3 linked regions of the Pleurocapsa sp. PCC 7327 genome follow. The protein of the gene in region 3 interacts with the protein of the main gene of each other region in a pairwise test. Links are inferred from orthologs where the notes say so. Each region holds a gene or a part of one and is shown on either strand. Other genes may lie near its edges.

Region 1 (4,868 bases), 160 kb from region 3 along the record:
CGAAGCCGAATTTTTGCCTCAAACCGTTCCTGCTTATTCGGCTCGCGAAGTTTTTGAACGCCTAAGAACTCGTAAAGAATATCAAGATTTTTTCTATAAAGAGGCGACGTTAAATCCTACAAATTTAAGAGATAAAGCCGACGAATTTGAAACTCAAATTGTGGAAACTTTTCGCACTCAACCCACTTTAAAAGAAAAGACTGGTTTTCGTTCCCTTCCCGGTGGCGATATCTTTTATATCGCTCGTCCTCTCGCTGTTTCTCAGGAGAGTTGTTTGCGGTGTCACAGTGCGCCAGAACTAGCTCCTCCAAGTCAAATTACTACCTACGGCGATAAGAATGGTTATGGCTGGAAATTAAACGAAATTGTAGGAGCGCAAATGATTTCAGTTCCTGCTAGTATAGTCTTTCAGGCAGCGCGACGGTTACAGTTTTCAGTCATCGGCATTCTTAGTGCATTCCTGCTACTAACGATTGTCCTAATTAACCTCTTCCTGAAAAAGACAGTGACCGATCCTCTCAAAAAAATGTCTCAAGTGGCTCAAAGAGTCAGTACCGGCGATTTATCTGGAGAGTTTAAACATCCAGCCGACGATGAAATTGGCATTCTTGCAGCTTCTCTCAACCGCATGAAAGTCAGTCTAGAAATTGCGATGAATATGCTCAATTCAGAGTCACAGCAGTAAGGGCGTACGGCAAGTACGCCCTGACAGAAATTATACCGTTTGCGGCTGACCTTGCGGCTGGAATTGGAACAGAGAATAGACGACGTTCCGGCGAATATCGATCATCATCTCTAGGAACATCTCATAGCCTTCCTGTTTGTACTCGATTAGGGGGTCTTTTTGTCCGTACCCACGCAATCCGATCGACTCGCGCAAGGCGTCCATTGCTTGTAAATGTTCGCGCCAGAGGGTATCGATTTGCTGCAAGATAAAGAAACGCTCCGCTTCGCGCATCAGTCCCGGACGAACTTTATCTACTTGGTCTTCCTTGATATCGTAGGCTTTGCGAACTTCTTCGTGCAGGAAGTTTTTGATCTCGCTGACGCTCATGTCAGCAATATCGGAAACCTCGACATCTTCCAAAAGATAGACAAACTCCTTGGCTTTATTTACCAGACCTTCTAAGTCCCATTCTTCGGGAGGAAGTTCGGGATTGACGTAAGCATCGACGATCTCGTCCATCGTCTTCTCGGCGTACTGGAGAACCTGTTCTTTGAGATCCAGTCCTTCCAACACTCGACGACGTTCGGCGTAAATTGCCCGACGCTGATTGTTCATTACCTCGTCGTACTCGAATACCTGTTTGCGGATGTCGTAGTAGTAGGTTTCTACTTTTTTCTGCGCCCCTTCCAGCGATCCGGTGAGCATCTTGGATTCGATGGGCATGTCTTCTTCGACTCGCAAGGCGGTCATCAAACCGGCAACGCGATCGCCGCCAAAGATCCTCAGCAAGTTGTCTTCCAAACTCAGGAAGAACCGCGTCGAACCGGGGTCGCCTTGTCGCGCCGCCCGACCTCTTAATTGGTTGTCGATGCGGCGAGATTCGTGGCGTTCGGTTCCGATTACGTGCAGTCCTCCCAGTTCTACGACTTCGTCATGTTCTCTACTGGTATACTCTTCGTATTCTCGGCGAATGAGTTTGTACGCTTCCCGCAGTTTTTGAATGACGGGATCGTCGACGGGAGCGTTTTCTGCCGCGATCGCTACTTTTTCTTCAGCTTCCAGTTCCGTTAAACTCTGCTCTCCGTATTGGTCTACTGCAAACTTCACCACATCTTTGAGCAGCTTTTGGGTATCTTTAGATAGCTCGGTGGGAAAAATTTGAGGCGATGCCTTCCAAGTTTTGACTTTCTTGCCGGGAGCAAAGCCTTGAGGGCGGTTGCGCCCGCCGACTCCGGGAACGCTAACCCCCAGGGCATCGTCGTCTTCCGGTCGGACAATCTTGGGCATTAAATATTCTCGGATCTTCAATCGCGCCATGTAGTCTGCGTTACCGCCCAAGATAATATCGGTACCTCGACCTGCCATGTTGGTAGCGATGGTGACAGCGCCTTTGCGTCCAGCTTGTGCTACAATTTCCGATTCCCGTTCCACGTTTTCAGGGCGAGCATTGAGCAGGTTGTGAGGAATTTTCTTTTCTTGGAGTAAGCGAGAGAGCAATTCTGATTTTTCGACGCTGGTCGTTCCCACCAACACCGGACGACCTATTTTGTGCATTTCTTCACATTCTTCTGCTACGGCTATCCACTTGCCCCGCTCGTTTTTGTAGACCACATCTGGCATATCGTAGCGTCTAGAAGGTCGGTTAGTCGGAATAACCGTCACCTGTAGATTATAGACCTTTTCCAATTCGGTTTCTTCGGTCTTGGCAGTACCTGTCATCCCCGACAGTTTGGGATAGAGCAGGAAGAAGTTCTGATAGGTAATGGTTGCCAGGGTTTGAGTTTCCGGTTGAATCTCTACCCTTTCTTTAGCTTCGATCGCCTGGTGCAAGCCGTCGCTCCAACGTCGCCCTGGCAATACCCGTCCGGTGAATTCATCCACAATGACTACTTCTCCATTGCGGACGATATAGTTTACGTCTTTGATAAAGAGTTCTTTGGCCTTAATGGCGTTGAAAATGTAATGCGCCCAGGGGTTATTTTGATCGTATAAGTCTTGAACTCCCAATAGTTGCTCGGCTTTTTCAAAACCCTCATCAGTCATGAGAATATTGCGGGCTTTTTCATCGACTTCGTAATCGCCCGGTTGACTTTCATCGACTTGTTTGACCAGTTGTTGGGCGATTTCTGCCGCCTTGAGATATTTTTCCGTCGGGCGTTCTATCTGTCCGGAGATAATCAATGGCGTTCGGGCTTCGTCGATGAGAATCGAGTCTACTTCGTCGATGATGCAGTAGTTGAAGGGACGCTGCACCACTTCTGACATTGACGGCGCCATATTGTCTCGCAGGTAGTCAAAGCCTAGTTCGCTGTTGGTGGTGTAGGTAATATCGCAGGCGTAGTTTCTCTTTTTCTCTTCTGGATTCATTCCCGCTTGGATCAAGCCTACGCTCAGCCCCAGAAAACGATGGACTTGTCCCATCCATTCAGCATCGCGGCGAGCGAGGTAGTCGTTAACCGTAACGATGTGTACGCCCTTCCCCGTCAAGCCGTTGAGATAGGCAGGAAGGGTTGCTACTAGGGTTTTCCCTTCCCCGGTTTTCATCTCGGCAATTTGCCCTTGATGCAGGACGATACCCCCAAGTAATTGCACGTCGAAGTGACGCATTCCCAAAACGCGAACGGCAGCTTCTCGAACTACGGCAAAGGCTTCGGGGAGGATCTCGTCTAAGATGTCTTCTAGTTCGCGATCGCTTCTGGCTTTTTCTAGTTTTTGCTTAAACTCTGCCGTTTTCTGCTTGAGTTCTTCGTCAGAAAGCTTTTTAATGTCTTCTTCGAGAAGGTTAATGTCAGTAACCAGCGGCTGAAGTTTTTTGATCTTACGTGCGTTGGGGTCGCCTAATAAACTTTTTAATAGCATGGCAGTTTCTTATCGGGATGTCAGACCAATTAGCAATTGGCAAGTAGCAATTCACAATTACAATCGGCGAGCTGCTCGTCACCGCTCTCGACCACTGAATCTTTGATTTCCGTGGGGACATATACCCTCTTGATGGGTGAATAGTCAATTGCGAATTGTGAATTGAGAATTGTTTTGGTCATTCGCGAGAATTGACCGATGACGGAGAATCAATAATTATGGTATCATTTTCTCCCTCTTTCAGGCTTTACGGAAATCCCAACCTTCTACCAAGTCATCGCCAATGATAAGTAGGGGTGCAAAGCCTTGCACCCCTGCAACAATGCTATAAATTTTTGTCTTGCCCCGTTATTCTTTCCTTGTCATTCTATTCGTCCTCAGCGAAGACATAGCGGTAAAGTTCGCTGGGATCGGGTTCTGGGCTTTCTTGTGCGAATTGAACGGCATCGTCTATGATTGCTTGAACGCGACGCTCGATCTCCTTGAGTTCTTCATGCTCGGCTAAGTTGTGCTCGAACAGATAGGCGGCAAATTTTTTAATCGGATCGCGTGCTCCCCAAAATTGTTTTTCGTCCTGCGATCGCAATTCGTCGGGATCGGCAAGGGAGTGACCTCGAAAGCGATAGGTCAACGCCTCGATTAGAGTGGGTCCTTCGCCGGCGCGGGCGCGGGCAATGGCTTCTTGAGCGACGCTGCGAACTGCCAAAACGTCCATTCCATCGACTTCTACTCCCGGCATTTGGAAGACGCTAGCTTTCTTATAAATTTCCGGTTGAGAGGTGGCGCGATCGTGCGCCATCCCAATTGCCCATTTATTATTCTCGACAACGTAGATAATCGGGAGTTTCCAAAGGGCAGCCATATTCAAACATTCAAAAAACTGACCGTTATTGCTTGCCCCATCGCCAAAGAAACAGACAGTGACGAGATCGGCACTCTCATCTCCCATCACTTCTCGTCTATACTTCGATTGAAAGGCAGCGCCCGTCGCCACGGGAATGCCTTCGGCGACAAACGCATAGCCGCCTAAGAGTCGGTGTTGGGCAGAGAACAGGTGCATCGAGCCGCCGCGACCTTTGCTACAGCCAGTTTCTTTGCCAAACAACTCAGCCATGACCTCTCTGGCCGGAACTCCGCAACTAAGCGCGTGGACGTGATCGCGGTAGGTACTGCAAACATAATCTCGATCGCGGCGCAAAGCTCTGATAATTCCGGTCGAGATGGCTTCCTGTCCGTTGTAGAGGTGGACAAAACCAAACATTTTGCCCCGATAGTACATCTCAGCACATTTGTCTTCAAAAAAGCGTCCGAGAATCATGTCCTCATAAAGAAGCAATCCTTC
Region 2 (4,237 bases), 410 kb from region 3 along the record:
CTTTTCCGCCTTTGCTGGCAATTTCGCGCTGCTTTTGTGCATCCATGGATGCAAATCCACGTTTGCTCGTGTCGGTCATAAAATATCTCCTTTTGCTCGCAGTTTTTATATTGAGTAATTGCTCGAATATTTATATCTAATTTAAAAAAAAATAAGACCGATCGGCTTCCTACTAAAAGGAGAGTTTTCGCTCAAGCTAAAGGCATAATTTTTTAGTTATCACTCATCCATTGCCAGTTATCAACAATGAGAAAAAAATGGTTGAGCGATCGCGCCTCAGTTTAACCGATCGGAAGGAGTAGGCTGGCGATCGCTCATAGCAATCCTAAATCATCAAATTTTCTGCTCTTTTGACAAAAACTTACCCAAACTTAAAATGAAGAATAGTAAAATTTCAGATTCTTATTTTTCTATCTCTTTCTGGTCTTTGTTTTCTGGCAGATCGACAAATACTCGCTCTCCAGGGGTCAATCCATCTAGGATTTGGGTTTTGTCATTGAGGACGAGTCCGATGGTTACGGGTTTGAACTTGGGTTTTTGGTTGTCGTCGGGAACCATTACTCCGGTTTGACCTTCTTGGGTGACGATCGCAACCGTGGGAACCACCAAAGCGTTGCTAAGTTGTCTGCCCACAAAATCGACATCGACGTTCATCTTAGAGCGCAGCGTCTCTTGACCGGTGAGGATGCGAACGGTAACTTCAAACGAAGTCACGTTTTGCTCGACCACAGCTTCTGGAGCGATTTTAACAACCTGTCCTTGAAAAACCTTATCGGGATAGGCATCGGCAACGATTCTTGCCGGTTGTCCTAATTGCAATTGACCGATATCGACTTCCGGGACTTTAGCAACAACTTCTAGCCCGCTTGCCAGTGCTAGAATAGACGCTGAGGTAGCAGAGGCAGTAGCGGAAGCAGAAGTCGTCGGCGTGACAAAAGCGCCAACCGTTGCGTATTTCTGGGTAACTACCCCATCAAAAGGCGCTCTAATAACCGTGTCTTGATATTGAATTTTAATCCGTTCGAGTTCTGCCCTGGCTGCTTCTGCGGCAGCTTGGAGTTGGGCAAGTTCTGCTTCTGCAGTTTTTTGGCGCTGTTGTAATTGAACTTGGGCTTCGGCAACAGCTGCTTTTAAGCGATCTATTTCGGGAAAGCTAGTCGTTTTAGCTTGCTCAAAACGCTGTTGCGCCTCCATCCCAGTTGCTAGAGCCGTCCGAAAATCATTCAACACTGCGTCGTATTCATCTTGAGTCACCGCTCCTTCCTTGAGTAAGGCTTCATTGCGCTGAATGCGAGCTTGTGCCAATTGAAATCGCGCTTCGGCAGCCTGGAGTTGCGCTTGTGCTTGTTTGATGTCTTTGGGAAGTTTTGCTTGAGCTTGTTTGAGGCTGGCTTGAGCCTGAGCCAAACGGTTTTTAGCTTGGGCAATTTCTCCTGGAATTCTAACCTGCGCTTCCTTAAACTGGGCAAGGGCTTGTCTGAATTTTGCTTGAGCTTCGTATCCCTGTGCCTGAATTTCCAAATTTTCCATCACGGCTAGGATTTGCCCTCTTTTGACTCGCATGCCTTGATCGACTCGCAACTCTACCAATCGACCGGGATTTTTTGGGCTGATATTAACGCTCGTAATCGGCTCGACGGTTCCGCTGGCTTCTATTTCCGCTGCCAAGGTTTCTCTTGTGGTAGGGACAGTCAGTTTGTCGAGCAACTGCTCGGATGAAGGGGTTTCAACCATCCGATAAGTCATCAAACCGACAACTAGGATACCGCCTGTCATGACTCCCAGTATCCAAAGAAGCGGATTTTTTAATTTACTTTGCAGGGGAAATTCCATGGGATGAAGGATAAAACGATTTACTTGGCACCCTAAATTGTGCTTTGTAAGTTTATACTAACCTTTCTCTATAGCCGAGCGGGAGTAATGGTTGTTTATGGTAGCCGATAATGTGCTAGATTCAGGTTTATGTTTGCTTCACTTTGAGACAATGGGGCAAGAAAAAGATTAAATTTAGATAGTGTCGATCGGGAAGCGGGAATCCCGCTCCGCTTTCGACTCGGTTCTCAGTAATACGAGGTTTTTAGCGGTTAAGGAAACAGCAATGAATCAAGAAGTTTTTGAAAAGGTCAAAAAAATTGTTGCCGAACAACTAGAAGTCAATCCCGATGATGTCAAGCCCGAATCTAGCTTTGCTAACGACTTGGGTGCAGACTCTCTAGATACCGTCGAATTGGTGATGGCGCTAGAAGAAGAATTTAATATTGAAATTCCCGACGAGGTAGCCGAACAGATCGATACTGTCGCTAAAGCAGTAGAGCATATCAGCCAGAAGATAGAGGCTGCTGCTTAAATTTTATTGTTATAGACTTTGGCATCGCCAAATCATTACATTAATTACTTTCCGTATTATCTGCATTCCGGGCAAAATCAAGCCTTTATCAATCGTAGGATCGTGGCAAATATGCAACTCAAACGTGTCGTCGTAACGGGGCTAGGTGCGATTACCCCGATTGGAAATAACCTCACTGAATACTGGGAAGGGTTGTTAAGCGGGCGTAACGGAATTGCTCCTATTACCCGATTTGACGCTTCGCAGCATGCCTGTCGCATTGCCGCCGAAGTCAAAGGTTTTGACCCTCACGACTACCTCGATCGCAAAGACGCTAAGCGGATGGATCGCTTCTCCCAGTTGGGCGTGGCTGCTAGCTTGCAGGCACTTGCCGATGCCAAACTGACGATCGACGATTTGAATGCAGACCAAGTGGGGGTAATTATCGGAACTGGTGTTGGCGGGCTGAAAGTCCTCGAAGATCAGCAAGAAGTCTTGCTCGCACGCGGTCCGAGTCGCATTAGTCCCTTTATGATTCCCATGATGATCGCCAATATGGCAGCGGGACTGACTGCGATTCATACGGGGGCAAAAGGTCCCAATACCTGTACGGTGACGGCTTGTGCGGCTGGATCGAACGCGATCGGCGATGCCTTTCGTTTAATTCAGCGAGGATACGCAAAAGCGATGATTTGCGGCGGAACGGAAGCAGCAGTAACGCCGTTATCGATGGCAGGCTTTGCCTCGATGAAAGCGCTGTCCACCCGCAATGAAGACCCAGCCCGTGCGTCCCGACCTTTCGATCGCGATCGCGACGGCTTTGTCATGGGAGAAGGGGCAGGAATCTTGCTCCTAGAAGAATTGGAACAAGCCCTAGAACGCGATGCCAAAATTTATGCAGAAATCGTCGGCTACGGCATGACCTGCGATGCCTATCACATGACCGCGCCGTCGGGTCAGGGGGCAACGCAGGCGATCGAACTCGCCCTCAAAGATGGAGGGCTGCAACCAGAGGCAATTCACTATATCAACGCTCACGGAACGAGTACGCCTGCCAACGATCCGACAGAAACTAAGGCAATTAAGAAAGCCCTGGGAGAACAGGCATATAAAGTAGCGATTAGTTCCACTAAATCTATGACGGGACACCTGCTGGGAGGATCTGGTGGGATTGAAGCCGTAGCAACGGTAATGGCGATCGCCTGCGACCGCATTCCGCCTACGATCAATCTAGAAAACCCCGACCCCGAATGCGATTTGGATTACGTGCCCGGTCAAAGTCGCGCCCAAACAGTAGAAGCTGCCCTCTCCAATTCCTTTGGCTTTGGCGGCCACAACGTTACGCTAGCTTTCAAAAAATATCATTGAACCTAGCTTTTAGAATTTTTTAAAAATTCGCCATGGTTATTGCCCGTCGTCCCCGAAAATGGGATGATGGGTATGAGCCTTGGGGCAACCTAGAGCCATCAAGCTTTTACTCACACCAATTGTTGTTTTATTCGTCGTTTACGCTAAGAAAATTATGGTTGTTGCCACCCAGTCACTCGAAGAACGGTGCATTAATTCTATCCGCTTTTTAGCAATTGACGCCGTAGAAAAAGCTAAGTCCGGTCACCCAGGGCTGCCGATGGGAGCTGCTCCAATGGCTTTCGTCCTCTGGGATCGCTTTATGCGGTACAACCCCAAAAACCCCAAGTGGTTTAATCGCGATCGCTTTGTCCTCTCCGCCGGACACGGCTGCATGTTACAGTATGCCTTGCTTTACCTGACGGGCTACGACAGCGTTACCCTCGACGAAATCAAGAATTTCCGCCAGTGGGGTTCTAAAACTCCCGGTCACCCAGAAAATCATATCACGCCAGGGGTAGAAGTCACTACGGGTCCCTTGGGACAGGGAATCGCTAACGCCGT
Region 3 (4,500 bases):
TTGGCGATCGCTAATGACTGATAAAATGTATCTGGGATAAGTATCAATAGCACGAAGTCCGCCACCGCTTCCTGGAAAAGTATCTGTCTCAGGAGGTTGCCAGGCAAAAAGTGCAGCGTATGGAAAAAACTCGTCTACTTGACCAGCAATGTTTGCAGTCCAACGTCCGTTACTTAAATTCCAGGTGACACCCGCTATAGTTGCTGAAAAACTTTCCAAAGCATACCAGTTATCGCTTTTGCGAATCGTAATGTCGGGAAATTCAGGGATGTAGGGAACGGGACTAGGAATAGTACCTTCAAAAGGTTCTGAATCGTCATAACTAAACCCTCCAGTTCCGATTTGCTCGCCACTAGGAGAGTCAAAAAACTCCAAATCCCAAAAGACGGTAGCTGCTTGGGTCGGTTGAGCCGCGATCGCCGTAAAACTCGGAGTACATAGAGCAGTGGCTACTGTCAATTTTGCGAAGATATCGTTCATCTTAACTATTTAACGACTCGCAAAGTCGTCCAATAATACTGCGATTGCCGATTAATGTTACATTGCTTCGCCTCCCACGACGACATTGCGAATTCGCAAACTCGGACCGCCGCAACCGACGGGCAAACCGTTTTGTCCGCCCTTACCGCAACCGCCCGATTCATCCCAGTAGAAATCATCGCCGATCGCTTCGATATTTGCCAGGGTTTTAAATACATTTCCCGATAGCGTCACATCGCGCACGGGTTCGGCAATTTTGCCATCGCGAATCATCCACGCTTCTCCTGCACTAAAGGTAAACATTTCTCCATTGGTCATGCCACCCAACCAATTGCGAGCGTATACTCCTTCTTGAATTCCTGCAAATAACTCTTTTACAGGTGTCGTACCTCGCTCGATCCAGGTGTTGGTCATGCGAACGATTGGGGGATAGTGATAATTGAGACAACGAGCATTTCCCGTCGCCTGTTCGCCCAACTTACCTGCCGTTTCGCGGGAATGCAACCGCCCGACTAATACGCCATCTTTAATCAATTGAGTGGTTTTTGCGGGGGTTCCTTCATCGTCGTAGAAATAACTGCCTCGGTGTCCTTGGGGGGCAGCGCCGTCAAAGATTTGTAGCTCTTTGGGACCGAACCGTTTCCCTATACTCATGACTTCTAACAAGTCGGGATTTTCGTAGAGCATATCCGCTTCCGAGAGATGTCCGAATGCCTCGTGAACGAATAAACCTGCGAGAATGGGATCGATGACAACGGTGTAAGTATTGCCTTTGACTGATGGCAAGGAAAGCGCATTTACCGCCCGTTGAGCGGCACCCCGCACCTGTTCGTCTAGCTGGGTTAAATCTTCGTAAGCCTTGCGAGAACCCGTTGTTTCTCGCCCCGTCTGCACGATTTCTCCATCTCTAGCGGTAGCGGAAAAGCGCATTTCCATGTCTGCCCAGGATTGCTCGATTAAGGTTCCCTCAGAAGTGGCAAGAATAACGCGCTGGGTGGTATCGCCGTAGCGGACAGAGGTGGTAGCGACGCGATCGCTATAGGCGCGAAGAAGCTCATTGTAGCGATCGCAGAGGGCTTTTTTCTGCTCTAGCGGCACGTGACGCGGATCGGTTCCGGTTAGTGGCAGTTGGCAAACGACTTGCGCGGGTTCGACTGGGGCGAGAATCGTCTCTTCTTCTCCTACCATTTTGGCAGCGGCAATGGCTTCTTCGACGCGATCGGTTAGGGTAGATAATTGGTTAAAGGTAGCGAACCCCCAACCGCCTTTATAAGCTGCTCTCACCTGGCCGCCAATCGAAATGCCTTCGCTAAGGGTTTCTACCTTGTCTCCTCGCAATAAGATATTCGTTCCTTCTGCTTGTTCTATGCGAATGGCTAAAAAATCGATGCGATCGCGATAGCGATTTATCAGCTCGGCAAGTAAATTTTTGTAGTCGGAAAATTGGTTTGACATGGCTATATCTGCAAGCTTTAATTTCTACTATTGAATCAGCCTCATCAAGACATCCTTTACGGCTGGAGGTAGCTGGCGCATGATTTTGCCTTTCTCGCGATCGATCGCAACTAGGGTAACTCTCCCTGTCAAATACAATTCTTCTTCTTGTGGCATCTGAATTTTATAGTCCCAATTAATTCTGACTCCTGCTATCTCGGTCATGCGAGTTTTGACGATAGCCGCTTCTCCTAACCGCATGGCTCGATGATAGCGAACGGACATTTCGACTACGGGTAGGTCGCAACCTAACCTTACCAAATCGGCAAAATCTATGCCCATGGAGCGCAAGCATTCGACTCGCGCTTCTTCCATCCAGGTAAGGTAAGAACCGTGCCAGACCACTCCGCCGTAGTCTGTATGATGAGGTTGAGCGCGAACGGCGTATTCAAACCATACTTCTGTAGTCGCTCTGAGAGCGTCATCGGTTGCGATCGCAGTTGTCGGCGATAATTGGGGTTGCTGTTGCTCGGACAAGTTATCACATAGCGTTTTTTGTTCTTTGTTATTTTAACTCGATCGATTTTGACTTTTGTTGTAGCTGGTACATGTGATGGAACAATTTCCAGCGGTATTCTTCTGAGAGTCCGCAAGTCACCGCACCGCGAATGACTACATTCAAATACCAGTCGTTAGGTGCTAATTCTTCTTCTAGTTTATCGACGACGACATAAGTCCGAACGTTGCGATAAATTTGTCTACCATGGTATACATTGACGAATTCATGGCGGTATCCGTTGCAGGGAATTTCTTCTCGTTCGTCGAGAAGATCGCTCAATCGCCAAGGTAAATTATACAATACCCCCTCGACGTAAGAACTAGGATCGGGAACGATATCTAAAGCACCGCAGTTACGACGTAGAGAGCGGCGATAAAATCCGAGACGATAGCCTTTAACAACTCCAGTTCCGATGACGTAGTGATGAGTGTTTTCGCCGAGCGATCGCTTTAAATCCACCGGACACATACAAGATCCATAGGCAAAATAATAGAAAGATGGTTCGCTCAGTTGTTGGGGTTGCCAATGGCTTCCCTGATGGTTGGACAGAGAAGTTTTTAGTGGTAAATTCTGCGATATGTAATTGCGATTTTGTTCTATTTGCCGCTCTTCCATGAACAGCTTCAAGTTGTTTCTAAAGATAGTATATTTTACTTTTTAGCTTGTTTTTCTGCTGGTACTGAAATTTTAAAATAAAAAAATAAGAGGGACTGAGAGCTTATTTATATAGCGATTTTTAAGAATCGAATTAATCTTCTTCTGTATAAACGCTCTCTATCAGTCCCACTGACCAATTAACCCCTAACAGTACTTTGATAACATTTCACCAGGATCTTGTCTACGTATTTTTACCAAGTTCATTAAAATTTTAAAATTTAGCCGCGCTATTTCCAAATAGTTTAACGCGATCGCAAGGAGGATCGAACTTTTGGATTGAATCCCGTTTATTTTTCGCAAGCGACAATTTCATGGCTATAGCGACTGAGGGTTTCTCCCAATTTGTCCGCAATTCCCTCAATCCAATTTTCGTCTTGCTTGGTATAGCTGCGGGGTACATTAGCCCCTAAAATGAGAACGCCTCCGTCGCCCATCGGTTGGCAGATCAGCCCTTGGGTATTTTCTGGCAGATAATCAAATTCTATGCGTCCTGGAAAAAGTTTCAGATCGACCAAATAAATTGGTTTGTGAGTCTCCAACACCCGCCGAACGATTTGACCGGGTTTTACATGGGGATTATCTGTCAATATTCCCCGCCGCAGGAGAACTTTTCCTTGGTAGTAAACGACTAAGGATTTTGTTACAGTATTGGTTAATAAGAGGTGCGATGCCCAAGCCAGTTCGGTTTTAACCGCATCGGGCAACTCCGAAGCCAACTCCATTCCCTCTTTGCCAATCAGAGTAACTGCATCGGGCGATCGCGGCTGGATTTGCTGCCAAAGCAAACCGACTAGAATCAATATAGCACTAAGGATCGTGCCTAGCGCATCGGAACGAGCTTGAGATTCTGTCAACTGAGCGGTTGTCAAACGATTAAGGAGCAGCAATATTCCTCCCAAAATGCCAACAAATAGAGGAAGCAGCCGCACCACTCGATTGGGATCGTCGGATTTAGTCATTCGTCATGAGTCATTAGTCATTGGTCATTAGTTCAGTCTACAAAGGACGAATGACAAAGGACAAATGACCAATTTACTCTTCTCCGGGTTCTAGAATTCGTTGAAATAAATATCCCGTTCCCCGTGCGGTGAGGATTAATTCTGGGTTGCTAGGGTCATCTTCTAACTTTGCCCTCAAGCGGGAGATGTGAACGTCAACGACGCGGGTATCGACGTGGCGTTCGGGGGTATAGCCCCACACCTCCTGTAAGATCTCCGAGCGCGAGAAAGGTTCTCCAGAACGGCTGACCAATAACTCTAACAGGCTAAACTCCATTCCAGTCAAACGAATGCGCTCGTCGCCCTTGTAAACTTGTCGCTTGTTGGTATCGATTTTAATCGATCCCACATGAATCACCCCAGAACTGGGAA

Evidence for each region.
Region 1: the proteins of PLE7327_RS16025 (region 3) and secA interact in binary tests that used the Escherichia coli proteins (3 or more experiments, as listed by UniProt). The link is inferred for Pleurocapsa sp. PCC 7327 from one-to-one orthologs.
Region 2: the proteins of PLE7327_RS16025 (region 3) and acpP interact in binary tests that used the Escherichia coli proteins (3 or more experiments, as listed by UniProt). The link is inferred for Pleurocapsa sp. PCC 7327 from one-to-one orthologs.

The regions. Positions count from the first base shown.
Region 1 is NC_019689.1:3,426,354-3,431,221, reverse strand. Bases 516-3,855 are described here. They hold secA (preprotein translocase subunit SecA), read right to left. Parts: upstream 3,527-3,855; coding sequence 716-3,526; downstream 516-715. Other genes in these bases: PLE7327_RS15300 (DUF3365 domain-containing protein), read left to right, coding at 516-685. Outside these bases: more of PLE7327_RS15300, read left to right, coding at 1-515; pdhA (pyruvate dehydrogenase (acetyl-transferring) E1 component subunit alpha), read right to left, coding at 3,894-4,868. UniProt on the Escherichia coli protein: Required for protein export, interacts with the SecYEG preprotein conducting channel.
Region 2 is NC_019689.1:3,175,540-3,179,776, forward strand. The notes cover bases 1,014-3,722. They hold acpP (acyl carrier protein), read left to right. Parts: upstream 1,014-2,098; coding sequence 2,099-2,347; downstream 2,348-3,722. Other genes in these bases: PLE7327_RS14255 (efflux RND transporter periplasmic adaptor subunit), read right to left, coding at 1,014-1,833; fabF (beta-ketoacyl-ACP synthase II), read left to right, coding at 2,450-3,694. In the rest of the region: PLE7327_RS14250 (KGG domain-containing protein), read right to left, coding at 1-79; more of PLE7327_RS14255, read right to left, coding at 403-1,013; tkt (transketolase), read left to right, coding at 3,849-4,237. UniProt on the Escherichia coli protein: Carrier of the growing fatty acid chain in fatty acid biosynthesis.
Region 3 is NC_019689.1:3,581,918-3,586,417, reverse strand. The notes cover bases 708-3,679. They hold PLE7327_RS16025 (thioesterase family protein), read right to left. Parts: upstream 2,452-3,679; coding sequence 1,963-2,451; downstream 708-1,962. Other genes in these bases: PLE7327_RS16015 (cofactor assembly of complex C subunit B), read right to left, coding at 3,418-3,679; PLE7327_RS16020 (gamma-glutamylcyclotransferase), read right to left, coding at 2,480-3,088; PLE7327_RS16030 (TldD/PmbA family protein), read right to left, coding at 708-1,935. Also shown: PLE7327_RS16035 (hypothetical protein), read right to left, coding at 1-480; more of PLE7327_RS16030, read right to left, coding at 538-707; more of PLE7327_RS16015, read right to left, coding at 3,680-4,089; response regulator transcription factor RpaB, read right to left, coding at 4,163-4,500.